Regions from separate parts of the Ruminococcus sp. CAG:57 genome, predicted to be linked through region 2. Evidence: predicted binding sites of a transcription regulator. Region 2 holds the regulator's gene; the other holds the start of a gene.
The links. The regulator HrcA, encoded in region 2, represses chaperone genes, less so after heat shock. The targets are predictions, from matches to a motif close to TGTTAGCACTCNNNNNNNNNGAGTGCTAACA.
Positions count from the first base shown of each region.

Region 1: QVO88_RS05740 (Hsp20/alpha crystallin family protein) is a predicted target of HrcA. The motif match lies at 7,031-7,061, and genes of this name have one in related genera.

Region 1 is NZ_FR890718.1:33,882-42,491, forward strand. It holds gene coaBC (bifunctional phosphopantothenoylcysteine decarboxylase/phosphopantothenate--cysteine ligase CoaBC) at 1-874, shown strand, start outside; gene QVO88_RS05720 (glycoside hydrolase family 36 protein) at 925-3,036, shown strand; gene lnt (apolipoprotein N-acyltransferase) at 3,043-4,470, opposite strand; gene QVO88_RS05730 (CCA tRNA nucleotidyltransferase) at 4,531-5,883, shown strand; gene QVO88_RS05735 (VanZ family protein) at 5,843-6,337, shown strand; gene QVO88_RS05740 (Hsp20/alpha crystallin family protein) at 6,460-6,876, opposite strand; gene QVO88_RS05745 (sigma-70 family RNA polymerase sigma factor) at 7,151-7,498, opposite strand; gene QVO88_RS05750 (recombinase family protein) at 7,452-8,610, opposite strand, start outside.
Region 2 is NZ_FR890735.1:16,011-24,620, forward strand. It holds gene spoIIP (stage II sporulation protein P) at 1-1,088, opposite strand, end outside; gene sfsA (DNA/RNA nuclease SfsA) at 1,148-1,834, opposite strand; gene QVO88_RS06620 (hypothetical protein) at 2,057-2,881, shown strand; gene QVO88_RS06625 (hypothetical protein) at 2,912-3,649, shown strand; gene hrcA (heat-inducible transcriptional repressor HrcA) at 3,871-4,929, shown strand; gene grpE (nucleotide exchange factor GrpE) at 4,952-5,524, shown strand; gene dnaK (molecular chaperone DnaK) at 5,588-7,462, shown strand; gene dnaJ (molecular chaperone DnaJ) at 7,620-8,610, shown strand, end outside.

The DNA of each region.
Region 1 (8,610 bases), on a different contig from region 2:
CACCACCACTGTCATGGCTTGCCCTTGCAAGAAAATGATATCCCCTGCCATGAACCACAATATGTATCACAATCCTATTGTGCAGGACAATATCCGGAAGCTTGAACGTTTCGGCTACGAGATGATCGCTCCTGACAGAGGTATGCTTGCAAACGGTGATGACGGCGACGGCAGAATGCCTGAGCCTGAGGTGTTGTTTGAATACATTCTTCGGGAGCTTGCTTTTGAGAAGGATCTTGCAGGCAAAAATGTGCTTGTTACGGCTGGTGCGACCATGGAGGCTATCGACCCTGTGAGGTACATCACTAATCATTCAAGCGGAAAAATGGGCTGTGCGGTGGCTAAAGCGGCTATGCAAAGAGGTGCAAAGGTGACGCTGGTGGCAGGTCACATGGAGGTTTTGCCGCCTATGTTCGTGGACGTTGTGAACGTAAAGTCTGCGGCGGATATGTTTGAAGCTGTCACAAAGCTTGCTCCTGAGCAGGATATTATCGTAAAGGCGGCGGCTGTGGCTGACTACACGCCTGTTGCGGTGGCTGACAACAAGATAAAGAAGTCTGACGATGACATGAAGATAGAGCTAAAACGCACGAAGGATATCCTCGGCTATCTAGGTCAGCACAAACGTGACGGTCAGGTCATATGCGGTTTTTCTATGGAAACTCAGGACGTTATCAAGAACTCTGAGAAAAAGCTCACCAACAAAAACTGCGATATGATATGCGCAAACTCACTAAAGACCGCTGGTGCAGGCTTCAAGACGGACACTAATGTTATCACCCTTATCACTGAGGGCGGTGCTGTGGAGCTGCCTATTATGACCAAAGAGCAAGACGCTCACAGGATACTTGACGAGCTTGCGAAAATGATATAAGTGTACGATAATATGTACAGATAAACAGATCACGAAGGGAAATACGCCATATGAAACGTATTGAGATATATGAAAACGGCATTAATATAGTATTTGAGATAACAGACGACAACGAGGCGAAGCTTCTGCACTTCTCTGCTCTGCCTTTTGATGAAGCCAAGACGGCTTCATACATGGGGCTGAAAACTTTCAGACCTGTAGAGATACAGGCGAGCGGTATCGACCGCCCTGACGAGCGTCACGGAAACAAATATATCGTGACCGCACCAGGCTGGAGAATGAAGTTCAAGGACTTCCGTGATGTGAACAATGACCATGGCAGAAAGCTTGAACTTGTGACATTTGATGAGGGCACAGGTCTTGAGGCTGTGTCCCACTATCAGTTTTACACCGGCACGTCTGTTGTACGCTGTTGGACTACCCTTACAAACAAGGGCAGCGAGGTACAGACCATTGAATATATGTCCTCCTTTGCGCTGACGGGCGTAGAAAAAGAGGGGCTTAAAAAGCCTGAGGACAAGATGAAGATATGGGTATGCCACAACTCATGGCAGCGTGAATTGCAGTGGCAGGACTACACCCTTGAACAGGTGGGGCTTGCGTCCTCTGCAAAGCCTACGGAACAGCGTTCATCAAAGGTATTTGCCTGCACAAACGTTGGAAACTGGTCGGCAAAGGAATACATACCAATGGGTGTGCTTGAAAACACCGAAGCAGGCTCGGTGCTGTTTTGGCAGATAGAGCAAAACGGCTCTTGGCACTGGGAGCTTTCGGACGTGGGAGGACACTTCTATTTACAGCTTTCTGGTCCGTCGGAGATAGAGTCCCACTGGTACAAAAACCTTGTGCCTAATGAGAGCATAGAAAGCGTGAAATGTGCAGTAGGCTCGGTGACAGGAAGCTTTGACAAGGCTATGGGCGAGCTGACGAAATACCGCAGAAAAATACGTCGCCGCAACAAGGATAATCAGAGGCTTGCGGTAATATTCAACGACTACATGAACTGTCTGTGGGGCGACCCTACGGCAGAAAAGGAGTTTCCCCTTGTGGACGCTGCGGCAGAAGCAGGCTGTGAATATTTCTGCATTGACGCAGGCTGGTATGCTGACGGCTTTTGGTGGGACGAGGTCGGCGAATGGAAAGAGAGCAGAAAGCGTTTCCCTAACGGCGTAAAGGAAGTTGCCGACTATATCCGCAAAAAGGGCATGATACCTGGGCTTTGGCTTGAAATAGAGGTCATGGGAATAAAGTGTCCGCTTGTGGACAGCGTTTGCGATGACAGTTGGTTCTTCACACGTCACGGCAAGAGAGTCTATGACAGAAGCCGTTATCAGCTTGATTTCAGGAATCCGAAAGTCCGTGCTCACGCTGACGAGGTAATAGACAGGCTCGTTTCGGAATACGGCATTGGCTACATAAAAATGGATTACAACATAGAGCCTGGTATAGGCACTGAGCAGAACTGCGACAGCGTTGGCGAGGGTCTGTGGGGTCATGAAAAGGCTTACCTTGAATGGCTTGACGGTGTTTTTGCTCGTCACCCTGACCTTATTATAGAAAACTGCTCCAGCGGTGGACTCAGAATGGACTATGCGATGCTTTCAAGATACTCCATTCAGTCCACATCAGATCAAGACGATTACAAAAAATACTGCACCATTGCGGCGAACTCCCCTACTGCCCTTTGCCCTGAGCAATCGGCTATCTGGGCTTATCCTATCACATCAGGTGACAGAGAAGAAGTTGTTTTCAACATGATAAATGCAATGCTTCTGCGTATCCACCAGAGCGGTCACCTTGGCAACATCGACCCTGAGCGCAAGGCGCTTGTTAAAGAGGCTATCAGCGTTTACAAGAAGATAAGGGCGGACATAAAGGAAGCAGTGCCGTTCTGGAGCTTGGGACTGTCCAAATTTTCGGACGACTGGGTATCTCTCGGTCTGAGAAACGGCAACAAGGCTTATCTTGCCGTATGGAGGAGAGAGGGCAAGAGCGACACCTGCGTTTTGCCTATCGACTTCCTCAAGGGTGTTGACGCAAGGGTGAAGTGCATTTATCCTGATTTCAGCGAAACCCCTGTGGAGTTTTCAAAGGCGACAGGCAATGTTTCTGTTAAGTTTGACAGACCTTATATGGCTAGACTTTTTGAGATAGAGTGGTAAAAAAAGTTACCTGCCAATAAGGGTAACTTTTCCCCACACCGCACCTTTTGATTTGTCCGATTTTACGGACAGTTGCTCGCCTGTGGGAGATATTATCGCTGATATTCCGCAGTTTCCTGCACGGAGGACATATCTTCTGTTCTCAACGGCTCGCATTATGCAGTGGCGGTAATGCTGTTCACGGGCGGAGCTTTTGCCAAACCATGAATCGTTGGTGGAAACGCAAATTATCTGTGCGCCCTGCTCTTTCTGTCGGCTCACAAGGCTTGGAAAAATGGACTCTATGCAGATAACAGAGCCTATGGTCATGCCGTCTGAGGCGAGGGGCTTGGTGCGTTTTTCGTCTGCACATTCGCTCATAGTGTCAAGGTGGAAAATGCCTGCAAAAGGTGTCTTTTCACCGAAAGGCACAAGCACTTGTTTCAGGTAGGGCGAAGACGCAATGCCGTTTTTATCATAGGCGAAAAGAGCGTTGTAATCCTTGCCGTTTTCAAGATAGAACGAGCCTGTCACAAGGGTACACCCATGGGTGGCGGCAAAGTCTGATATAAGGGAAAATTCTTTTAGCTGTTCGTCATAGTCTTTCGACACGGCAGTTTCAGGAAGCAGAACAAGATCAGTACCCCACCGCCAACAGCTTTCCATTATAGAAAGATAGGAGCGTGCTGAGTCAAGGGCTTTACGGTCTGATTTTTCCCTGCCCTCCAGACTATCCTGTGCGCAGATAACGTCTATCTGAGGGTAGATGTTATCAAGCTTTTTGTCGAGGTTTATGGAATAAAGTCCATAGCTTAAATTTGCCCCCTGCAAAAGCAGTGCAAAGGCGGTGTAGGCAAAACGCTTTTTGCTTGTATATATCTCCCCATGCAGACCGTTGAGCAGGAAAATTATAAAGCTTGTAAGTCGGCAGCTTATGAGCGTGGCGGATTGCAAAAGCAGCGGCGAACTTGTTACAGCTAGCCATGCCGCAGACCACGGAAACGCCAAAATCGGAACTTTCTCTTGAAGCCACTCCCCTGCTGTCAAAAGCAGGCAGAGCAAAACTATCTCAGACAAACGGTGTTTGAGATGCGGTCGCAGGGGCAGGAAAAGGCTCAGTGGAAGATACATAAGGATACACTCCCACAAGGTCAGACCTAACCACGCTAAAGTGGCAAGAGGTATAGAGGCAAAGGACGGTAGAGGACATATTTTCCATATGGTGAGCATAAAAGTGAGCTGAAAAAGATAATATGGTACAAAAAAGCACAGAAAATCAAGCCTGAAAGCCCTTTTTTCATGGCAGACTGACAGGCAATGCACCATTGGAGCAAAGATAAAAAACGCAAGCCACGGCAAATTCAAGATAGATTGCATAAGTGCGCTCACTATACCCGTGAGGGCGAGGAACGCTCTCCGTGAGATTTTGGGGTCAATTATTTTCGAGATATTCATGTAAATATTATGACCCGAAAGTCCCACATAATTCACAAAACTATAAAGGGAGGCAGTAAATTGGAGATCTTTATTCCGCAGTTTGTCAAGACGGCTCTTGACAGGCTGAATGAGTGCGGCTACGAGGGATATATAGTCGGTGGCTGTGTAAGAGATAGTTTGCTTGGCAAAAAGCCTCATGATTACGATGTCTGCACAAACTGCACCCCTGACAAAATGCTTGAAGTTTTCGCAAATTTCCGCACTATTGAAACCGGGCTAAAGCATGGCACGCTCACTGTTTTGATAGAGGGCGAGCCGGTGGAGATAACCTGTTATCGCAGTGACGGAGAGTATATAGGGCATAGAAAGCCTGCTCAGGTGACATTTGAAAGCTCGCTGGAGGAGGACTTAAAACGTCGTGACTTTACTGTGAACGCTATGGCATACTCACCAAAAGAGGGGCTTATTGACCTTTACGGTGGACAAGGCGACCTTGAAAAGGGCATTATAAAATGCGTTGGCGAACCTGAAAAGCGTTTTGACGAGGACGCTCTGAGGATATTAAGAGGGCTGAGATTTTCTTCATGCCTTGGGTTTGAGATCGAGGAAAAGACCTCAAAGGCTATACTTGAACAACGTGAGCTTTTAAAAAGCATTTCTGCCGAACGCATTGCGTCGGAGCTTAAAAAGCTTCTCTGTGGAAAGGGTGCAAGGAAGATATTGCTTGACTATCGTGAGGTCATAGCGGTGTTCATACCTGAGCTTCGGGAAAGCTTTGATTTCAGGCAGAACAATCCCCACCATTTTCTTGATGTTTACGGTCACATTTGTTTGAGCGTTGAGAACGTCAGACCACAGTGGCAGATGAAGCTTACTATGCTTCTTCACGATATCGGCAAGCCGAGAATGCACACTGTTGACGAGAACGGCATTTCGCACTTTAAAAAGCACCAGTTCGAGGGAGCTTACATGGCGGAGAAGATATTAAAAAGGCTCAGGATAGACAACGCTTCGGCAAAATATATTTATGAGCTTATATGGGAGCATGACAACAGGATACCTGCCACGAAAAAGTCGGTGCGGAGATTTATGGCTCAGCATGACTTTGACTTTGTTATGGATTATCTGGAAGTTCGCAGGGCTGACACATATGCCCAGTCTGACTACAAACGGCAGGAAAAGCTTGCAGAACTTGACCATATCGCAGAGCTTGCAATAGAGATAAAAGAGGACAACGAGTGTATCCACATTTGCGACCTTGACATAAACGGCAAGGATCTTTTACAAATGGGCTTTGGCGGAAAGGATATCGGCATCGGGCTGGAGCTTGCATTGAACGGTGTTATAGACGAAAAGGTGGAAAACAAAAAAGAGGAGCTGAAAGGCTACATTGAAAGCAACTTCAAAAGGCAGGATAAAGATAATACTTAAAGGGTCGGCACTTGTGCTGTGGTGCGTGGTGATATTCATGTTCTCGGCAAACAATGCTGACGAGTCAAACAAGCAATCAAATGCGGTGTTTAACACAGTGATAGAATTTGTCAACCCTGTATATGACAGCCTTGACACTACAGCGCAGGCGGAATACAAGGACACCGCCACGTTCATCATAAGAAAGCTTGCGCATTTCAGCGAATACGCCTTGCTTGGAATACTGGCGTTCATAAATCTTGCTATGGTGAAAAAGCTTGGATACAGAGGGCTTTTTGCGGCAGTTTTTTCTTGCATCTACGCTTCAAGCGATGAGATACATCAGCTTTTCGTGCCGGGGCGTGCAGGGCAGGTGGGTGATGTTCTTATCGACACAAGCGGTGCAGTGGCAGGAATTTTACTTGCCATACTAATACGAAAAATATGGCTCAAAAGCCGTGAGAAAAAATCGTGATAACAAAAAAATATCCGTGGGGGCATTTCGCTCTCACGGATATTTTATTCTAGCAAAACCTATTGCAAATCATATCGTGACCCATTGGTATCGCCTCATTCAAAGCCTAGGCTTTACTTAAATCACTTTATCTCAAGTCTTTTGGTTTCAGGCTTTACATCCTGCATCTTTGGCAGGTCAAGGGTCAGGATACCATTCTTGTACTCTGCGGCGATATTGTTGGTATCAATGCCCGTAAGGTCAAAGCTTCTCTGATAAGAACCGTATGTCCTCTCACGGCGGATATACTTGTCTTTCTTATCCTCTGTCTCTGCCTTATGCTCAGCGGTAAGAACAAGATCGTTGCCTGAGATGTCAAGCTTGATATCGTCTTTATCAAAGCCCGGAAGCTCTGCTTCCATTACATATTTGTCGCCCTCGTCCTTGATATCGGTCTTGAAGCTCTGGAGTGCATTTTCTCCAAAGAAATCATTCTCAAAATCATGGAATGCGTTAAACAGGTCGTAGCTCTTTCTTTCAAATGGTGTAAGTCCAAACATATAAATTCCTCCTTGATGTGTTATATCTTAAATTGTCTTGTAAGCTTTTATCATTTATTCTGCTCTTCCATTGGTATCATTTCCTTTCTTCATTGTCTTTATGATACCCCTGCTATGTGTTCATTGTGTGAAGATATTGTGAACATTAGCTGAATTTTAGCATTCTCATTATATGAGTGCTAGCGCATTAACTTTATGAGTGCTAAAACAATGTCATGACATAATATGATAATCAGCGGGCGAACGCTGTTCGCCCCTACTGCGTCAACGCCTATCACTGCTTATCGAAGCGGTCTTTAAGAAGCTTCAAGGCTTTCTTTTCTATCCTTGAAACATAGGAACGTGAGATACCAAGGCGTTTTGCGACTTCTCGCTGCGGAAGTTGTGGCTGACCGAAAAGACCATAGCGCAGAGTGACTATCTGTCTTTCACGCTCATCAAGAGAGCTTTCGATATAGCGGTAGAGCTGTTCACTGCGAATGGAAAGCTCTATTTTGTCGGCAACGTCCTCTCCGTCTGCGATTATGTCGATAAGGCAAAGCTGATTGCCGTCCTTATCGGAGTCAACAGGCTCGTCAAAGTGGATATCGTTGGCAGACTTTTTCTGGGATCGGAAGTGCATTAGTATCTCGTTCGCTATCCTCACCTAATGTCGTATTTTCATCAGAGCTTGTCTTTGCCCGTTTTCTGTGGGCTTTTTTATAGTTTGCAAGTTCGTCCTTTATATCCTGAAGTTCTACTGTTCTATTGCCAGTAAAGAATAATTTTACATTTTTGCCATCCCATTCAGCGTGTTCTATGACTTGCCGCACAGCGTAACGTTTGTCCTCAAAGGTGGTTTGGGTATCTAAGGCTGCTGAAAATTCAGATAGGCGAGTTGCAAGATCTTTGAAATTAGCAAATGCTTGCTCGCTTTGTGCGACAACTTCTTCAAGCTTGATTATTTTTGAGCTGATCTCTTTGTTGCTGTTTTCAAGCTTTCGGTATTGCTCATTAGCGTCATCGGACATTTCAGGCGACATTTTACTTCCGTTATTGGCAATAAAATTTATAAGGTTCTTTTGTTTTTGTTTATTGTCGCTAAGCCTTTTTTTCATCTGCTCCAGTTCTTTAAGTACAGGCTGTTCGTCGCTTTCAAAATTGCCCTGTGCCTTTTTTAGCTGCTCTGCCAATTCAGATTTATCCGATGTAAGAGCTTTGATTTGCTCCCAGACAAGATCATCGAGAAAGTTGCCGTTTATTCGTTTTACATTGCATCTTTGTCGATTTGAGTTAAGCATCATCTTACACGCATACGCAAAGTTTCTTTCTCCTCGTTCATTATAAGTTTTTGCCACACGAGGGTACATTATAGAACCGCATTTGCATCTGAGCAATCCAGAAAGCAGTGCACAATGGCTGCGTGGGCGATTGTAGTTCTTATCCTTATTTTTATCCAGAATATTTTGAACACTTACCCAGTCTGCTCCATCTATAACACCTTCATGTTCGCCAATAGCTACAATCCATTCATTGTAAGGTTTAACTTTATGGCTGGTATTCTTCTCTTGCTTGGTTTTATTATAAACCATCATTCCTTTAGTTCCGTCAAATTCGGTGTCTTCTGCGTATATTGTCGAGCCTTTATTCTCAAAAAATTTAAGGACAGCGTTATCAGCCTTAGCATATACGGGATTACTTAGAATAACCTTTATTGCAAAACGTGTATACTCATTACCCATTTTCGTTTTGATA
Region 2 (8,610 bases):
CCGTGACTTCCCACCTCTATAAGAAGCGAGCCGGTGGTCAAGTCCTGATTATAGTGGCGATAGTCAAACAGAATAGGCCGTGTAAGCCCCTGCCAATCGCTCTCCAAAGCCGACTGCAAGGCACAGGCAAAGTGAAAATTCTTCATATAGTCAGGCATACCCATAGTGCCGTCATCACACCCTGATATTATCATAAGCTGAGCCGCTTCCCTGCCCTCTATCTCCGTCACAGGTGCGAGCCTTGTGCCGTCCTCACGCTCTATGCCGTCACGGTGAACGTCAAGACATACCTTTATAGAGGGGTACTCCTCCAATATCTGCTTTACCGCCATTCGGCTTGAATCGTAAGAGCCGTCATAGCTGGGATAATCATGCACAAGTGTATCGTGGATATACGCAACGCCTGCTTTGTCAAGCTGTTCGCATATCTTGTCCCCTACCGACAGCATATTCATTTCAGGATTGGTGGTCTTGCAGGAAAAGGAGCTGTCATAGTGGTCTTTGTCTGTGGGCTCAAAGCTTTCCGTGGCGTGGGTATGATAAATAAGTATCTGCGGTTCAGAGGAATTTCCGTCTATTTGAAAATCATATGGCTTTGAGCTTTCCTCATAAAGCTCATCATTTGAAAGCTCAGTGCAGTTTCTCACCTGACCGCCGCCGTCAAGGTCGAAATACTGCTCGCCGTCATATCTGCCGTAGGTGTATTTTTCTATAACACCGTCATTTCCCTCCATGCTTGCAGGATATGGTATCTTGTCCGTCACGTCCTGAGCAGGCAAAGGACTTGGCACTTCTGCGCTTACAGAGGGCGTTTGCTTCTCCTGTGGCGCCATATCCATATCCCATATGCTATGCTTTGACACCACTGCCGCTTCAAGTTTACTTGGATATGCGGTCTGGGCAGTTGCTTTGCTATCATCATCAGCGGAAAAACAAGGTTTGTATTCTCCCATCGCCACCCCTGCCGCCACAGCCGCCACCCTGCCGAACCTGCTTGCAGATCTTGCATAAAGCCATATCCCCGTGGGCATAACGAACGCCACAATTATAACTGCAACACAACGCAGGCAGACTTTCTTTATATCCAATGCTGTCACTCCCATATACATCTTAGTATTATAATGTATATGCAGGACGAGCCGTCATATTACCTGCCCAGCTTCACCTTAACAGGCTTGCCCACTGTCATAGAGTCATGAGTCACGTTGCAGTCATAGCATAGTATCTTCACGCCCTTTCGTGAAGCTTTCTCCAAAGCCTCTCCGAACTCAGGGTGAGTGTCATAATTTGGAGTGAAATATTTCACATCGCTCATCTGAACGAGTATCATTATATAAGACTCATACCCCTCATCAAGACAGTGAGAAAGCTCCTCTATATGCTTCACTCCACGGAGGGTAGGAGCGTCAGGGAAAAGCACAACGCCGTCTTTCTCCAGCGTACAGCCCTTGACTTCCATGAAGATCTTCCTATCCTGCGACTCTAAGTAAAAATCAAAGCGTGAATTGCCGTATTTCTTTTCGGGATAGACCGAGAAACCCTCGCCAAAAGGCATTTTTTCTCTCAGCCACTCCCCTACCGCCTTATTCGGGGCTTGGCTGTCCATGTTTATGAGCCTGTCACCTTTTTCCACTGCAACAAGGTCAAAAGCAGTCTTTCTCGATTCGCTGTCTGAATGTTCAAGCCAAACAGTACACCCCTCAATCAAAAGCTCTTTGCATCTGCCCGTATTTTTCACATGGCAGACCTCGGCTTTGCCGTCTATCTCAACGTTGGCGATAAACCTGTTCGGTCTTGATAGAAATTTGCCTTTATGTATATTATCGTATCTCATAATTCGCTCCTTTTATTCTTACTATTCACATTATACCACAAATATGTTTGATTATAAATACCTAAATCATGCTTTCTTAGCTTTGTTGATTTGTGGTTCGATACGAAAAGGGAAAAATATTTCACAAAATCTATTGACGCTATTTTTGAAATATGTTATAGTTTTGAGTATAGGTTATATAACAATAATAATTTATTAAAATTTTAGAAAGAGGTATTTATAATGAAAAAAATAACTGCACTTCTCGTTTCACTTATAATGTCATGCGCAGTAATGGCAGGCTGTTCTGACAGCAGTTCTTCAAGCTCATCAAAAGCAGACAGCACATCAAAGGCAGAAACAAGCGCAGCCGCTGACGAGTCAACTGCTTCAGAAGCAGGCACAGCCACAGATCTCGAGGATACTCTCACAGCGCAGTATACAAAGAAGATACAGGGCGAGAGCCTTGCTATCGACATGACAGTGGCAAGCGAATATGACAATTCATCAGCTGTTGTTGAGATAGCAGGCGGCAATATGCACATGAAAATGAACTTTATGGGCGTGGATATGGACATCTATAATATCGACGGAGTTATGTACACACTTGACAGCGAGTCAAAAACGTATTACACTGTTGATATGGAAGAATCTATCGACGACTTCAAGAGTGAGATAGGCTACGGCATTAACGACAGCTACAAGTTCATAAGCTCTGAAACAACTGACGACGGTCTTATCTGCGAAACTTTTGAAAGCACAGAAGATCCTGATATCGAGCTTGAATCAGGCGTAACTCTCGACACAAGCGATTCTGACGATTATTCTTTCACAACAACATTCAAGTATTACTTCAATGCTGACACAAAGGATATTGTTAAGATAGAAACTATCTCTGACGGCTCAACGACTACTGTTACAGTAAACTCATTCACAACTGAAAACGTTGAAGTCAAGCTCCCTGACGATTTTGACAGTTGGACAGAGCAGTCTTTCGATAAGGACACTGAAGATATCCCTTATGACGCTGAACTCGATGTTGAGTCAGGCGCTGAGTCAGCCGAGTAATTCTTGTCATTTTTTCGGAGGCAAAATATTATGAACAAGAAAATGGTAACTATTATTGCAGCTTTGGCAATGTGTACAGCAATGGCAGGCTGCACTGGGAGCGATACTGCAAGCTCTTCAAAGGCTGAAACAACTACTACAACAACGGCTGCCGCAGAGTCTGCCGCTCCTGCTGAAAGCACTGCAGACGAAAGTGCTGTCACAAATGTTGGCACAACAGATTATGACGTTGACGGCGATTTCAGAGCTTTCGAGCAGATGAAAGACAAGTATGAGGGCAACTATCTTGCTAACCTTACAGGTCAGATGACAAACAACGGCACAAAGTATACTATCTGCATAAAGGACGGCAAGGCTTATCAGGCACTCACAGTTCAGGGCATGAAGTCATACACAGTTTGCCCTGGCGACGGAAAGCTTTACAACGTTTCAGAAGGCACGACCACCTACAGTATCGAGGACGACGACGGAAATCAGTGGAAGTCAGCCGACATACTTTTCGGTGCGACACTCGATTTTGACCACGCATATATTGACACAACAACAAACGTTGTTCACGAGTATTATAACCTCGACAGCAGTGTTTCAGGCGGTGAGGGTCAGATAGTTTACGGCTTTGACGGCGCTACATATGACCTTAAGCAGGTAGTTCTGCTCCCAGAGGGTGCTGACGAATCAAGCGCAGTTTACTTCACTGTAGATTCCATAGGCGAAGCAGACGACAGCCTGCTTACTGTTCCTGATCTTTCTGCTTATACAAAAGAATAATTTTATCTGATCTTTTTCCAACATCGGGCGGACAGACCACTGCGGTCTGCCCGCTTTTTTGCATTTTCAGCAAAGTGTTGTGCAATATGACGGAAAAGAAATTCAAATATTTTTAAAATTTGTGAGAAAAATAGTCTTAAACCCCTTGACAAAATCGTCAAAAGGGTATAAACTATACTTAGCACTCGAGAAGAAAGAGTGCTAACACTTAAATACAATAAGTGCTAACAAGAAGAACGGGTGGTGAGCAAATGGACGACCGCAAGCTGAAAATACTTTCAGCGGTAGTCAATGAATATATCGTAACTGGCGAGCCTGTAGGCTCAAAGGCGATAATGGCTCACGTCAAAGCGTCCTCAGCGACCATAAGAAATGAAATGGCAGAGCTTGAGAAGCAAGGCTATCTCGAACAGCCACACACCTCCGCAGGCAGAATACCAACATATAAAGGCTACAGGCTTTATGTTGACCAGCTCATGGAACAAAACCAGCTTACAGCAAATGAAAAGAAGATGCTGGATTCAATGATACCGCAGGAATATGTCACAGAGGAAGACCTTGTGAACAAGGCTTCAATGGCATTGGCGGATCTTACGAAATGTGCGGCGGTGGTCGCAAACGCAACGCCAAAGTTCTCGCTTATCTCAAAGGTAGAGGTAATACCTACAGGAAAGAGAATGTACGTTATTTTGATGATAACGTCCAACGGCTCTATTAAGAATAAGGTTTGCCGATTGGAGTTCGACCTCAGTCAGGATCAGCTTGAGTTTTTTGATAACTTCGTAAAGGAAAATCTCAACGGCGTGCCTATCGACAGTCTTTCGGACGCTTATCTTGAAAAGCTCACAGAAGCAATGGGAACGTACATGATGACCCTTTCACCGCTTGTTTCCGAGATAATGAAGATGACAAAGGAAATGAGCAGCGTGTCTATCAAAGGTCAGAGTAATCTTCTCACCTGCAAGGACTTCAACCAAAATGAGATAATAAGCTTTCTCGATAATCAGAAGGAGCTTAAAGGATTTATTGACGAAACGTTCTCAGGGCTTCACGTTATGTTCTCCCCTGAGCGTGACGGGTTTGTTATCCACAACTCCTCTATTATAACAGCTCCGTTCTCAAAGGACGGCAAAACAGCAGGTGCGCTGGGGCTTATAGGTCCTATGAGGCTCGACTATGCGAAGTTTATCCCATATCTCGAGTATTTCACAGGAAAGATATCGGAAATGATATCCGAAAAGCCACAAGAGCAAAACAAAGAAGATGACGAAAACGAATAAAAAGAAAGGCAGGCGGCGTAAATTGAGTAAGGAAACTGAAAAGGACACCGAGCTTGAAAAAGAGGAAAACACCTCTGCTGAAAGCGAAGAAGTGAAAGAAGCGGCGGATACCGCAGAAAATGCCACTGAGGATACAGAGAAAAAGGCGGAGGAGAGCGAAACAGAAAAGCTGAAAAAAGAGCTTGCCGAAGCAAATGACAAGTATCTCAGACTTATGGCTGAATATGATAACTTCAGAAAAAGAAGCGCAAAGGAAAGACTGGAGCTTACAGACACAGCAAAGGGAAATGTGATAAACGGCTTCCTGCCGGTGTTTGATAACTTTGAAAGAGCGTTAGGCACAGAAACTCAGGACGCAGTTTATAAACAGGGTGTTGAAATGATCTTCAATCAGTTCAGCGACGCTCTGAAAAAACTCAACGTTGAGGTCATGGAGCTTGCGGGCAAGGAATTTGACCCGAACGTTGCAACGGCGGTCAGCACAGTTGACGACCCTGACCTGGGTGAAAATATTGTGGCGCAGGTGCTTCAAAACGGCTACACCATAGGCGGCAAGGTAATAAGACACGCAATGGTAATAGTAGCAAACCCATAAACAAAGACATCGGGACTTAAGGTCTTGATATAAATTAAGTAAATTTTGAAAGGACTTGATCTTATGAGCAAAATCATCGGTATAGATTTAGGTACAACAAACTCTTGTGTAGCAGTTATGGAGGGCGGCGAAGCCGTTGTTATCCCTAACAGCGAGGGTGCAAGAACAACTCCGTCAGTAGTTGGCGTTTCAAAGAACGGCGACAGACTTATCGGTCAGGTAGCAAAAAGACAGGCTGTTACAAACTATGACAACACTGTAATTTCTATCAAGAGACATATGGGCTCTGACTACAAGGCTCACATGGGCGGCAAGGATTACACTCCACAGGAAATTTCAGCTATGATACTTCAGAAGCTGAAGGCTGACGCTGAGGCTTATCTGGGCGAAAAGGTAACAGAGGCTGTTATCACAGTTCCTGCTTACTTCACAGACGCACAAAGACAGGCTACTAAGGACGCAGGTCAGATCGCAGGTCTGACAGTTAAGAGAATCATCAATGAGCCAACAGCCGCTGCACTTTCTTACGGTATTGATAAGGAAGAGGATCAGAAGGTCATGGTTTACGACCTGGGCGGCGGTACATTCGATGTATCTATCATCGAAATGGGCGACGGTGTTACAGAAGTTCTTGCTACAGCAGGTAACAACCACCTGGGCGGCGACGACTTCGACCAGAGAATTATCGACTGGATGATTGCAGAGTTCAAGAAGACTGAGGGCGTTGACCTCTCAGGTGATAAAATGGCAATGCAGAGACTCAAGGAAGCTGCTGAAAAGGCTAAGATAGAGCTTTCTTCTACTGCTTCATCAACTATCTCTCTCCCATTCATCACAGCAGACGCTACAGGTCCAAAGCATCTTGAAATGACACTTACACAGGCTAAGTTCAACGAAATGACAGCAGACCTTGTTGAGTCAACAATGGGACCAGTTCGTCAGGCACTTTCAGACTCAGGTCTGTCAGCTAACGAGCTTCAGAAAGTCCTTATGGTCGGCGGTTCTTCAAGAATACCAGCCGTTCAGGAAGCTGTTAAGAAATTCCTTGGCAAAGAGCCATTCAAGGGCATCAACCCAGATGAGTGCGTAGCACTTGGCGCTGCATATCAGGGCGGCGTTCTCGCAGGCGACGTTAAGGACGGTCTGCTCCTCCTCGATGTAACTCCACTGTCACTTGGTCTTGAAACAATGGGCGGTATCTGCACAAAGATCATCGAGAGAAACACAACTATACCTACAAAGAAGTCACAGATATTCTCAACTGCCGCTGATAATCAGTCAGCCGTTGATATCAACGTACTTCAGGGTGAGCGTGAGTTCGCTAAGGACAACAAACAGCTCGGTATGTTCAGACTTGACGGAATCGCTCCTGCTCCAAGAGGCGTTCCACAGATCGAGGTAACATTCGATATCGACGCTAACGGTATCGTACACGTTTCCGCTAAGGATCTTGGCACAGGCAAGGAGCAGAACATCACGATCACTTCTTCAACAAATATGTCTAAGGACGATATAGATAAGGCTGTCAAGGAAGCTGAGGCATATGCAGCAGAGGACGCTAAGAAGAAAGAGGACGTTGACGCAAGAAACGCTGCTGACCAGCTTTGCTTCCAGGCTGAAAAGTCACTGGGCGAGTTCGGCGACAAGGTAGACGCTGCTGACAAGTCAGCTTGTCAGGCTAAGATAGACGCTCTTAAGGAAGCCCTCAAGGGTACTGATATCGAGGCTATCAAGGCTAAGCACAAGGAGCTTGAGGAAACATTCCAGGGCGTTGCAACTAAGGTATATCAGCAGGCTGCACAGGCACAGCAGGCAGCAGGCGGTGCCGCAGGCTTTGACCCTAACAACATGGGCGGAGCAAATGGTGGCAACAACGGCGGCGCTTCAAACAACGGTGGCGACGACGTTATAGACGCTGAATTTACTGACGCAGAATAAATTATAACGGCTGCCTCTGCTCCGATTTTTCGAGCAGGGGCTATTGCCGTATTAAAAGGCTGTGTGAAAAGCGTGAAAGGACTATACTTACAAAAAGGAGGCAAGCCCATGCCCCAAGACTTTCACGATCTGCAGCTTACAGAGCATGGGCGTTTATATGGCTGAAAAAAGAGATTACTATGAAGTGCTTGGCGTTTCTAAAACTGCCACAGACGATGAATTAAAAAAGGCATTCCGTAAGCTTGCAAAGCAGTATCACCCTGACCTTCACCCTGGCGACAAAGAGTGCGAGGAGAAGTTCAAGGAAGTAAATGAAGCTTATGAGGTGCTTTCAGATAAAGATAAAAGAGCAAGATATGACCAGTTTGGTCACGCAGGCGTAGACCCGAACTACGGTGCAGGCGGTGGAGCAGGTGCAGGAGGCTTCGGCGGATTTGGCGATATGGGCGATATTTTCGATTCCATTTTCGGTGGATTTGGCGGTGGCTTCGGTGGCGGACGTTCTGCTAACCCTAACGCACCAAGACGCGGCGAGGATATAAGAGCGAACGTTGTTCTTGACTTCATGGAAGCCTGCAAGGGCAAGACTGTGAAACTTCGCATAAACAGAGCCGAAAAATGTCCTGACTGTCACGGCACAGGCGCAGCCGCAGGTTCTTCGCCTAAGACCTGTCCTGACTGCCACGGCACTGGTACAGTAAGGATAACACAGAGAACGCCTTTCGGAAACATCGCTCAGACCACGACTTGCAGTCGCTGTGGCGGTAAGGGTCAGATAATCGACAACCCTTGCCATACCTGCAACGGTCAGGGCAGAGTAAAGAAGGTATCTGAAAAGGAGATAAACGTTCCTGCCGGCATCGACGATGGTCAGACACTTAGAGTAGGCGGTGAGGGCAACTGCGGTATAAACGGAGGTCCTAACGGCGACCTGCACATCAACATTACAGTTCGACCTGACCCTATTTTCGAGCGTGACGGCTATGACGTGTGGACAGAGATACCGCTTACTTATGCACAGGCTACTCTCGGTGACGAGATAACAGTTCCTACAGTTGATGGCAAGGTAAAATACACAGTGCCGGAGGGTACACAGACAGGCACAGTGTTCCGTCTGAGAGGCAAGGGCATAAAGAAGGTAAACAGAA